Regions from separate parts of the Colwellia meonggei genome, predicted to be linked through region 2. Evidence: predicted binding sites of a transcription regulator. Region 2 holds the regulator's gene; each other region holds the start of a gene.
What was found. The regulator FliA, encoded in region 2, starts transcription of late flagellar genes. The targets are predictions, from matches to a motif close to CTAAAGNTNNNNNNNNNNNNGCCGATA.
Positions count from the first base shown of each region.

Region 1: the regulator FliA is predicted to act here: its motif matches at 1,640-1,666, upstream of AC27E9_RS10675 (VC2046/SO_2500 family protein).
Region 3: the regulator FliA is predicted to act here: its motif matches at 1,774-1,800, upstream of pomA (flagellar motor protein PomA).

Region 1 is NZ_BAAJLZ010000003.1:489,532-492,816, forward strand. Features, by position in the region: gene AC27E9_RS10665 (response regulator) at 1-207, shown strand, start outside; gene AC27E9_RS10670 (ATP-binding protein) at 284-1,576, shown strand; gene AC27E9_RS10675 (VC2046/SO_2500 family protein) at 1,700-2,242, shown strand; gene AC27E9_RS10680 (YchJ family protein) at 2,239-2,727, opposite strand; gene AC27E9_RS10685 (hypothetical protein) at 2,864-3,285, opposite strand, start outside.
Region 2 is NZ_BAAJLZ010000001.1:855,986-859,270, reverse strand. Features, by position in the region: gene AC27E9_RS03855 (chemotaxis protein CheA) at 1-407, opposite strand, end outside; gene AC27E9_RS03850 (protein phosphatase CheZ) at 421-1,164, opposite strand; gene cheY (chemotaxis response regulator CheY) at 1,194-1,577, opposite strand; gene AC27E9_RS03840 (RNA polymerase sigma factor FliA) at 1,628-2,341, opposite strand; gene AC27E9_RS03835 (MinD/ParA family protein) at 2,364-3,206, opposite strand; gene flhF (flagellar biosynthesis GTPase FlhF) at 3,251-3,285, opposite strand, start outside.
Region 3 is NZ_BAAJLZ010000001.1:721,901-725,185, reverse strand. Features, by position in the region: gene AC27E9_RS03230 (flagellar motor protein MotB) at 1-899, opposite strand, end outside; gene pomA (flagellar motor protein PomA) at 911-1,675, opposite strand; gene xseB (exodeoxyribonuclease VII small subunit) at 1,910-2,164, shown strand; gene ispA ((2E,6E)-farnesyl diphosphate synthase) at 2,157-3,047, shown strand; gene dxs (1-deoxy-D-xylulose-5-phosphate synthase) at 3,071-3,285, shown strand, end outside.

The DNA of each region.
Region 1 (3,285 bases), on a different contig from region 2:
CTACTTGCCAGTCGTGCTGGTGAAGTACAAAATCGAGACTATATATACAAAGCTGTTGTAGGTCGGGAATATGATGGTATGGACAGAAGTGTTGATGTTCGTATTTCTCGTTTACGCAAAAAGCTACATGACAGTAATGAAACGCCATTTAGAATTAAAACCATTTGGGGACAAGGCTATTTATTTGTTCCAGATGCCTGGAATTAACTGTTAGGTTGTTACACAAGCAGGCAATAGGAATATTATCTTTGCCTGCTAAAATTTTCTTTTCTTAGGCATTTCAATGAAACTCGGTCGTTCCTTTTTTAGCTTATATTTTTTGATAATATCCATCTTTATCGTATTCTCCTGGATGCTTGATGAAGTGTGGAGTTCTTATCTTGAGCAAGATATAGAGTCCTATACTGGCTATAAAAGCATGTTGTTTGCACTTTCTAATTATTTGGAAAAACACCCGCAAGAAGAATGGCAGGAGATCATTGCCGGTGCGGCTGAACAATGGCAAATGCCGTTAAAATTATTGTCCAAGCAAGATGTCGAAAAGATAAGCTACCATGAACACGATCTTATAAGCCAAGAAAATACTCATATTTATTATGACAATGATGCTGTAGAAATTCATCATCGTCTTGAGAACTCAGATTCTGTTATTGTTCTCGGTCCAGCAAAAATGCCAACTAGACCAAGAGCTGAAGCTTTAGTAAGAGTAGTATTGCTGGCGAGCTTAGCATGCTTATTATTTTTTTGGTTACGGCCATTATCAAGAGATTTAGATCAATTAAGAAAAAGTGCTGTTGAGTTTGGTCAAGGCAGTTTCGACATTGCCGTTCCTAAAGCCAGATCAACGATGACAGCTCCTATGTTCACAGCGTTTAATTCTATGGCGGGGAGAATTAAACGATTGATAGATGCTCATAAAGAACTTTCAACTGCTGTTGCCCATGAATTGAGAACGCCATTAGCAAGGTCAAAGTTTGCTTTGCAAATGCTAGCCTGCACTGATGACAAGGCAAAGCAGGAGAAGTATCGCACGGCTATTAGCCAAGACATTTGTGAACTTGAGCAACTGATCAGTGAAATGCTGATATATGCGAGCTTTGATAATGACAAACCTGAACTTAATTTTACTCAAGAATCAATTGTCGACATAGTTAAACAGCAAGTTAGTAATTATCAGCAGTTTGAACAAAAATTTAATATTAGCAGTAAGCTTATAGATACTAAGGTTGATGTCGACCGACATTTTATTAGCCGTGCATTAAACAACTATATTTCTAATGCCATAAAATATGGTAAAGGTGAAATTGATATTGCTGTCGAACAAAACGATGAAATTTGCCAAATTCGTGTCACAGATAATGGTGATGGCGTGTGTGATGATTTTAAATGCACAATTTTCGATGCTTTTTCTCGTGGTGATTTATCGAGAAACCGTGAAACTGGCGGCTTTGGATTAGGGTTAGCAATAGTGTGCCGAATTATGGAATGGCACGGCGGCAGTGCATCGGTTGTAGATGGTAAAAATGGTGGTGCTTGCTTTATTTTATCATGGCCAATAAAACAACTATCTGAATAATGTCTATTAATTCACCAGCTCATTGTAAAATATGAAGAAAGTTAAATTATTTTACTAAATCTCCTAAAGTAAATGCTACTTGTGCCGATAGATATACTATCGAGAATAAATAAGTAGAAAATTTTGGCTGTAGACGCTTTATCAAGTGAGATATTGACCCATGAACTGCAATTAGGCGAACAGCTTAATGATAGTGTTCATAGTGCACGTCGTTCAGATTTCTCATTATTACTCGCTATGCTAGCAGATGATGTTAGAGCCCATAGCCAGTTTAAACTTCCTCGAGAAGAAGCACCGGAAAAAATAACTTCAACAGCGCAATTACGTAAAGAGTTTCAACTACCTAATGAAGCACCTTTGGCGCTTGCTGATATGGACGAGTTACCGGCATTTAATCAAGCAAGCTTAGTTGAAGAAAAACAACTTGAGCAACTACATTTATCAAATGCATTACAACCTAAACCGTTAGCATTTCGTGATAATGTTAACCATATTGCTCATGATGTTATGGCTAATACTAGTTTGTATTGCCAACAAAAACATAGCCAACTTGCTCAATCTTCAGAAAATACGCTGCAGCAAAGAGCTGACTTTAATGCCAAAGCGTGGTTGGCAGCAGTACAAACCACTATCGTTAAATCACCCTTAATGAAGATGCAAGCTTAAAAGCTTTTTGCACAACACTGTTTAAACTTTTTACTACTGCCACAAAAACAGCTGTCATTTCGTTTTGGCTTATCAATTGTGTCGCTATCCGAGACATTACCGTCAAGATAATACCAACGTCCATCTTCATATAGAAAGTTTGAACATTCTCGCATTTGCCAAATTTGTCCTTGATGTAAGTAGTAAGCTGAAAACTCAACTTGTGCTGGCTCTGTAACAGATAACTGAGCACTAAAATCACTGCACATATGAATGACTAACTTTAACCACTTAGTTTCTGCAGCCCATTGTTCAATATCCGCAACTGATTGTGAAATTCTACTGCTAGCAGCATAAGTGTTGTAGATATAGTTGGCATGCATACTCGCATAGGCCGAGTATCGTGAACGCATAAGTTGTTCAGGAGTTCTTGCCGTGCTGTCGCCTATAATATATTGCTGACAGCAGGAGGTAAAAGCTCGTTCTGAGCCGCAAGGGCATAACATAAAAAATCTACTTTCTAACAAAAAAAGGCAGTTTATCACAACAGATTACTACTGCTTAGTAAATCTGTTACGTCGCATTAGAAGTAACGTTTAGAAATTTTATCTTTAATAATTACCCCAGGCTCTACTGCAATGATTAATGTAATTTATTTTGCTGTTCGGTATTACTATGTTGCAGCAATATACATTGAGTTTTTCCTTGCTCTGCACATTGGCTTAATTCGTTTAACTCTGCCTGTGTGAACACTGCTTTAGTCAAAATAATTGCTGAGCAAGTGCCTTTTAATAAAGTGCTCTTAATATGAAGAAAATTTATATTCACCTTATTTGCATTCACTTTTAAAATTCTTTCAGGGTTGATTTTTCCGCTGGCAGAAAGCTGCTCTAGTGGTTTTTCGTCAGGATTAACCATTAAAATCCACTTGTGATCGGCATGGTAGTTTTGGCAAATTGATTGGTAATTCTTAGATATATCGTAAGTGCTTGAAACGTTAACAACATTGCACCATTGGGTGTTTTTAGTTGGTTTTGTTGTTGGTTTAACTAAAGTTATGGCAA
Region 2 (3,285 bases):
GCCGCAGCTTCATTACCTTCGGGCTCAGATAAACGATGTAATTCTGCTAGGAGTTGTGGATCTGCTGTTGAAAGTGGCTCTTGATTTTGCACTTGTGCAAACATTTCATTGATCGTATCAAGCGCCTGTAAAATAACGTCCATTAACTCTGATGTTACTGCACGCTGATTATTTCTTAAGGTATCGAATACATTTTCAGCACCATGACAAGCATCAACTAAATTAGTTAATGATAAAAAACCAGCACCGCCTTTAACAGTGTGAAAACCTCTAAAAATAGCATTTAATAAATCAGCATTATCAGGATCATTTTCAAGTTCGACTAATTGCTCCGACAAGCTCTCAAGTATTTCTCCAGCTTCGATTAAAAAATCCTGAAGAATTTCTTCATCTTGTTCAAATGACATTCAATAACTCCTATTAGAAACCTAAACTTGATAATAAGTCATCAACGTCATCCTGATCTGAGACAACATCAGTGCGATTTTCAGTATTTACAATTGGGCCTTCAACTAAGTTTTCACCTACGCTTGGTCTGCTAGCTGCTTTTGCTTCTTCCGATGAGATACCAAAAGCCGTTAGCATATTAATTAAGCTTTCTTCAACTTCATGCACTAAATCAATAACTTTGCGTATAACTTGCCCAGTCAAATCTTGGAAGTCTTGTGCCATTAACACGTCAGTCATCAAACTATGCATATGGCCAGTTTCTTTCTCTGTGGTTTTAAGCAAAGTGTCAATATCACGACATAATGCTTTAAATTCACCAACATCGAGATCGTTATGCATTAGCTTCTGCCACATTGGATTGACTGTACTAATTTGTTGCTGAATATTGTCTACGACAGGAAAAATAGACTCCACCGCATCCATGGTTTTATTAGCGGCTTCTTCTGTACGACTTATAACAAAATTCAGTCGCTCTTTAGCATCAGGTATATCAGCCGTAGCGAGATCATTCAACCGACTGTCGACTTGAAAGTTGTTTAATGAGTCATGAAGTTGACGGGTTAGCTTACCTATTTCTGCAAACAACTCTGAGTTGATTGGATTTTGAATTTCCGCAATCAATTCGTTTGCTTTGTCTTGCTGGTCCGTCTCTAGGTATTCAACCAGTAATTTAGCTTGTTCCAACGAAACATCGACATTTGCATTTGTAGTCATGTGAAGTCCTTGCGTAGCAAAATTATTGATTAACCAAGGCGCTCAAAAATTTTGTCGAGCTTAGTATTTAGTGTTGCTGCAGTGAATGGCTTAACAATGTAACCATTAACACCCGCTTGTGCCGCCATGACAATTTGCTCTTTTTTCGCTTCGGCTGTCACCATTAACACTGGAATATGAGACAATTTCGCGTCAGCTCTAATTGCTTTTAGTAAATCAATCCCTTGCATACCTGGCATGTTCCAGTCAGTAACAACAAAATCGTAATCACCTTCTTTCAACATAGGCAATGCGGTACTACCATCATCAGCCTCTGAAATGTTAGTGAAGCCAATATCGCGTAACAAATTTTTGATTATACGTCTCATTGTTGAGAAATCATCAACAACAAGTACTTTCATATTTTTATCCAAGGCACCCTCCGGTGAGAACATTTAAAATTCTAACAATAACGTTATTCTACTTAACTTTGCCATGATTGCATACGTGCTTTTAAACGATGCATCGCCTGGCTATGTATTTGGCTTACCCTTGATTCACTAACATCAAGCACTTGGCCTATTTCCCTAAGGTTTAATTCTTCATCGTAATACAGAGACAGTACTAAAGCTTCTCGCTCGGGTAAAGTAGAAATACATTCAGCTAAAGACTTTTTAAAGACGCTTTGTTCAATACTAGCGTATGGGTCATCTTGATGATGGCTTTCAGCTAAATCAAGCGCATCTTCACTAACCCCAAGATCTTCTATGCCTAATATTTTACCTGAACTAACTTCATTAAGCATATGATGGTAGTCATTTAATGAAATTTCAAGTTTTTCAGAGACTTCAGCATCCGTAACATCACGACCATATTCTGCTTCTAAGCTTTTTATAGCTTCACTGATCATACGGCTATTTTTGTGAACTGAGCGCGGCACCCAGTCGCCACGGCGGATTTCGTCTAGCATAGCGCCACGAATTCGAATACCAGCGAAGGTTTCAAAACTTGCCCCTTTGCTGTTATCAAAATTATTTGCTGCTTCTAAAAGCCCGATCATTCCCGATTGAATAAGATCGTCAACGATAACACTGGCAGGTAAACGAGCAAGTAAATGGTAAGCAATACGTTTTACTAAGACAGTATGCTGTTCTAATAAAGCAGATTTATCAACACTGTAAGCATGTAATTTAACCACTCTAACTCGCTCGCTTTGTTGGTTAGTGTTCTAACAATTGCTCGATAAAGAACTCTAGGTGACCCGAAGGTTGTTGCGGTACTGGCCAACTCATTAAGTTGTTAGCTAGTGCTTTAAAGCCCATTGAAGCTGGCGATTCAGGAAAGGCTTCAACAATTGCTTGTTGTTTCCTAACAGATTTACGAATATTTTCATCAAACGGTATTACCGCGACAAGCTCTAACGCTACATCTAAAAATCGATCCGTAACTTTTGAAAGTTTTGCAAATAGCTGCTGCCCTTCTTTCGGGCTTCGTACCATATTGGCAACAACTTTAAATTTAAATACACCATGATCACGACTCAGTAACTTCATGAGTGCGTAACAATCGGTAATTGAGGTAGGTTCATCACATACCACCAATAATACGTCTTGTGATGCTCGGCAAAAACTCAACACCATATCAGAGATACCTGCAGCGGTATCAACAATCAAAACGTCAAACTTCGTATGCATATCACTAAATGCACGAATCAGCCCAGCATGTTCAGAAGGTGTTAAATCCACCATAGATTGCGTGCCTGATGTCGCTGGAATTATATTTATGCCACCTGGGCCTTGGATAATAATATCATCAAGTTCACATTCACCAGATAATACATGAGATAAATTACGTTGTACGCGTAAGCCTAACATCACGTCAACGTTAGCAAGACCTAAATCAGCATCAAGCACTAACACTCGTTTGCCTAATTTAGCTAAAGAAATAGAGGTATTTAACGAAACGTTGGTTTTACCAACACCACCTTTACCACCGGAAACTGCTATGACTTTAATTTGTTGAGAATCTTGCATTTTTCTTAAGCCACTCGCTTGATCTATCATCTATGTAACTTCTCTTTAAAACATCGCTGCCGTTATCAAAACAGCTATACTGCAACCGTTGCTGCGGGCGTTCGCCATG
Region 3 (3,285 bases), 130 kb from region 2:
CCTTGGTTAATGGCAATTTCAACACGACGATTTAAGCGACGATTCAAGCGATTAGTATTCGGTACTAATGGACGAGTATCCGCATGGCCAACCACTAATAAACGTGATTGGTCAAAGCCTGGCACTTTAATAATTTCATGGGCTATAGCAACCGCACGTTTACTGGATAAATCCCAATTTGAGGTAAATAATTCCGAATTAATACCTTGGTTATCGGTATTGCCTGAAATCATAATTTCACCTGGTACGGTATTTAACAATAAACCTATTTCTCGCATAATCGGTTTAAACTGCGGTTGTAAAAATGCTGAACCCGATGGAAATGAACCATTCTCACGAATGCGAATGATCACTTGCTGTCCTAAGGACTCAAGCTCAATCGCACCATCTTGAATTTGTTGTTCAAGTTGGTCTGCTATTTTTTTAACTAAGTCATTCACTTGCTCTTGAGATGCTTGCTCTAGCTCATCTTTAGCTTTTTGCATAGCTTGTGCCGACATTTCGTCTGCGGTACTTTGTGATTGACCACCACGTTCAGTACCTCGCTGCTCTTGTCGGCCACCGGCTGAGGTTTCATCACCAGCTTGGAACTCCAACATTTGTTGGGTCATTTCCATAGTTTGTTGCTGAATAACTTCTATTGGCGTCGGCTCAGGCTTACCGGGACGAAACTCTTGGGCAATAATACTCGTCCCTTTAGGAATATCCTTTACTTCAATTTTATTTTGTACACCAAAGGCAAATTTCATCGAGCCAGCTATTTGCTTAAACTTTAAAACATCCATTTCGGAAAAAGACAATAGCAAAACGAAAAAGCACATTAGCAGTGACATTAAGTCAGCGAATGTTCCCATCCAAGCCGGTAGCCCGGGGGGCGGACATTTACATTCTTCTTCCATACCTTTTCCCCCTACTCTTCAGTGGTACTAATTGTACGTTTGCTTTCAGCAAGATAATTCTTCAATAAACCTTCAATAACACGAGGGTTTTGGCCATCTTGAATACCTAGCACGGCATCAAGAATCAGCTGTTGGTTCATTTTTTCTTCATTTAAACGCAATTTAAGTTTATTGGCGATAGGAATGGCAATAACGTTAGCTAGAAAGGCACCATAAAGCGTTGTAAGTAAGGCTACCGCCATCGCAGGACCAATAGCTTTTGGATCATCCATGTTTGATAACATAGCAACTAGACCGATTAAGGTACCTATCATTCCCATCGCTGGCGCAACATCTGCTAATCCCATCATCATACCGATACCCGTTTCATGACGCTCACTGGTCAAGGTGATATCTTTTTGTAAGGTACCTCGCACTACATCAGCATCGTGGCCATCAACAAGCATATCAACACCTTTCTGCATAAAGGCATTCGAAATTTCAGCTTCTTCTAATGCTAAAAAGCCACCTTTACGTGCTGCATCAGCCATTTCAACTGACTTTTCAATAAGCTCATCAGGTTGTTCAATTTTAAATAAGAACGCCTTTCCGGCAATTTTTCCGATAGTGAAAAACTGTCCCATATTATAATTAGAAAGCACGACAAATATTGATCCACAAAAAACAATCAATATCGATTGAGTATCAACGAACATATTAATGTCGCCACCTAAGATCATTGCCATTACAATAAAGCCAATAGCGCCAACCATTCCCAATAGCGTTGCTAAATCCACAAATGCCTCCAATAAATTCTTTAGATATACTCGCTAAGTTGATAATACCTGATGAATAGGTGTTAGGCGAATACTTATATTTTTCCGTATACTCGTATTATCGCCCATATTGTCAATAACTTAACCAGCAATTTTTATTATATTTCCAACCAGCTTAATTTCATCATTAATTGACCCAGCGCCTAAGCTAAGGTAAGTTTGCGCCTAGAGTTCATATCAGGCTGAAAAAAGTCCATGGCAAGAAAGAAAATCGAGAATTTAAGCTTCGAAGAGTCCTTAGCTGAATTAGAAAATATTGTACAAAATTTAGAACAAGGCGAGCTTAGTCTTGAAGATTCTATGACTTTATTTGAACGCGGCTTAACATTAAGTCAGCACAATCAAGAGAAGCTACAAGGTGCCGAGCAGCAAATTAATATTCTGCTTGAAAAAAATGGCAAAGCACAACTGGAATCATTTGTTGTTGATGAGAATAATACCAGTGACTAAACTTACCAATATTGAGCGAGTACAAGCACGCATTGATGATTACTTAATCAGTAAACTCGACAACTTGCCGATTAATGATGAAAAACTACACGCCGCCATGCGTTATGGTTTGCTCATTGGTGGTAAGCGCATGCGCCCTTATCTTGCATATATCACAGGCGAAGCACTGAATGCGAAACAAAGTGATATTGATGGTGTTGCCGCAGCATTAGAATGTATTCATGCTTACTCACTACTACATGACGATTTACCCGCGATGGACGATGATGACTTACGTCGTGGGCAACCAACTTGCCATAAAGCATTTGACGAAGCGACAGCTATTCTTGCTGGCGACAGTCTACAAACTTTAGCGTTTGATATTATTGCTAATCACCCATTTTCAGCTGACATTGCGGCAAAACGTATCGAACTATTGCGACTCTTGGTAAATGCCAGTGGCTACCAAGGTATGTGCGGCGGACAAGCCCTTGATTTAGCCGCTACTGGTAAAGCAATTTCATTACAAGAATTAGAAACCTTACATTCATTAAAAACTGGCGCATTACTCGAAGCGTCAGTGATGATGGCTGCACAATGCAGCACAATAGCTTCAGACAACGATAAAAAACAATTGGCTCACTTTGCCAAGCTTATTGGTCTTGCATACCAAGTTCGTGACGACATTATTGACATAACGTCAACAGAAGAAGAGCTAGGAAAACCTGCAGGTTCTGATCTTGAAGCTAATAAAAGCACCTACCCAGCATTACTTGGTTTAGCGGGTGCGCAAGAAAAAGCTGACAACTTATATCAACAAGCGCTTCAAGCTTTAGCGACTTTGCCCTACAATACACAGAATTTATCCGATTTTGCGACCTTCATCATTAATCGCAAACATTAATATTTTAAATTAAATAGAATAATATGACTACGAACCTAACTGAATACCCTTTACTGGCTAACATCAATACTCCTGATGATTTACGTAAATTAGATCAAAATCAATTGGCACAAACCAGCGAAGAATTAAGACGTTACCTATTAAATTCAGTCAGTAAAAGTAGTGGCCATTTTGCCTCAGGTTTAGGGACTATCGAACTAACCGTTGCCTTACATTATGTTTATAACACTCCTTTTGA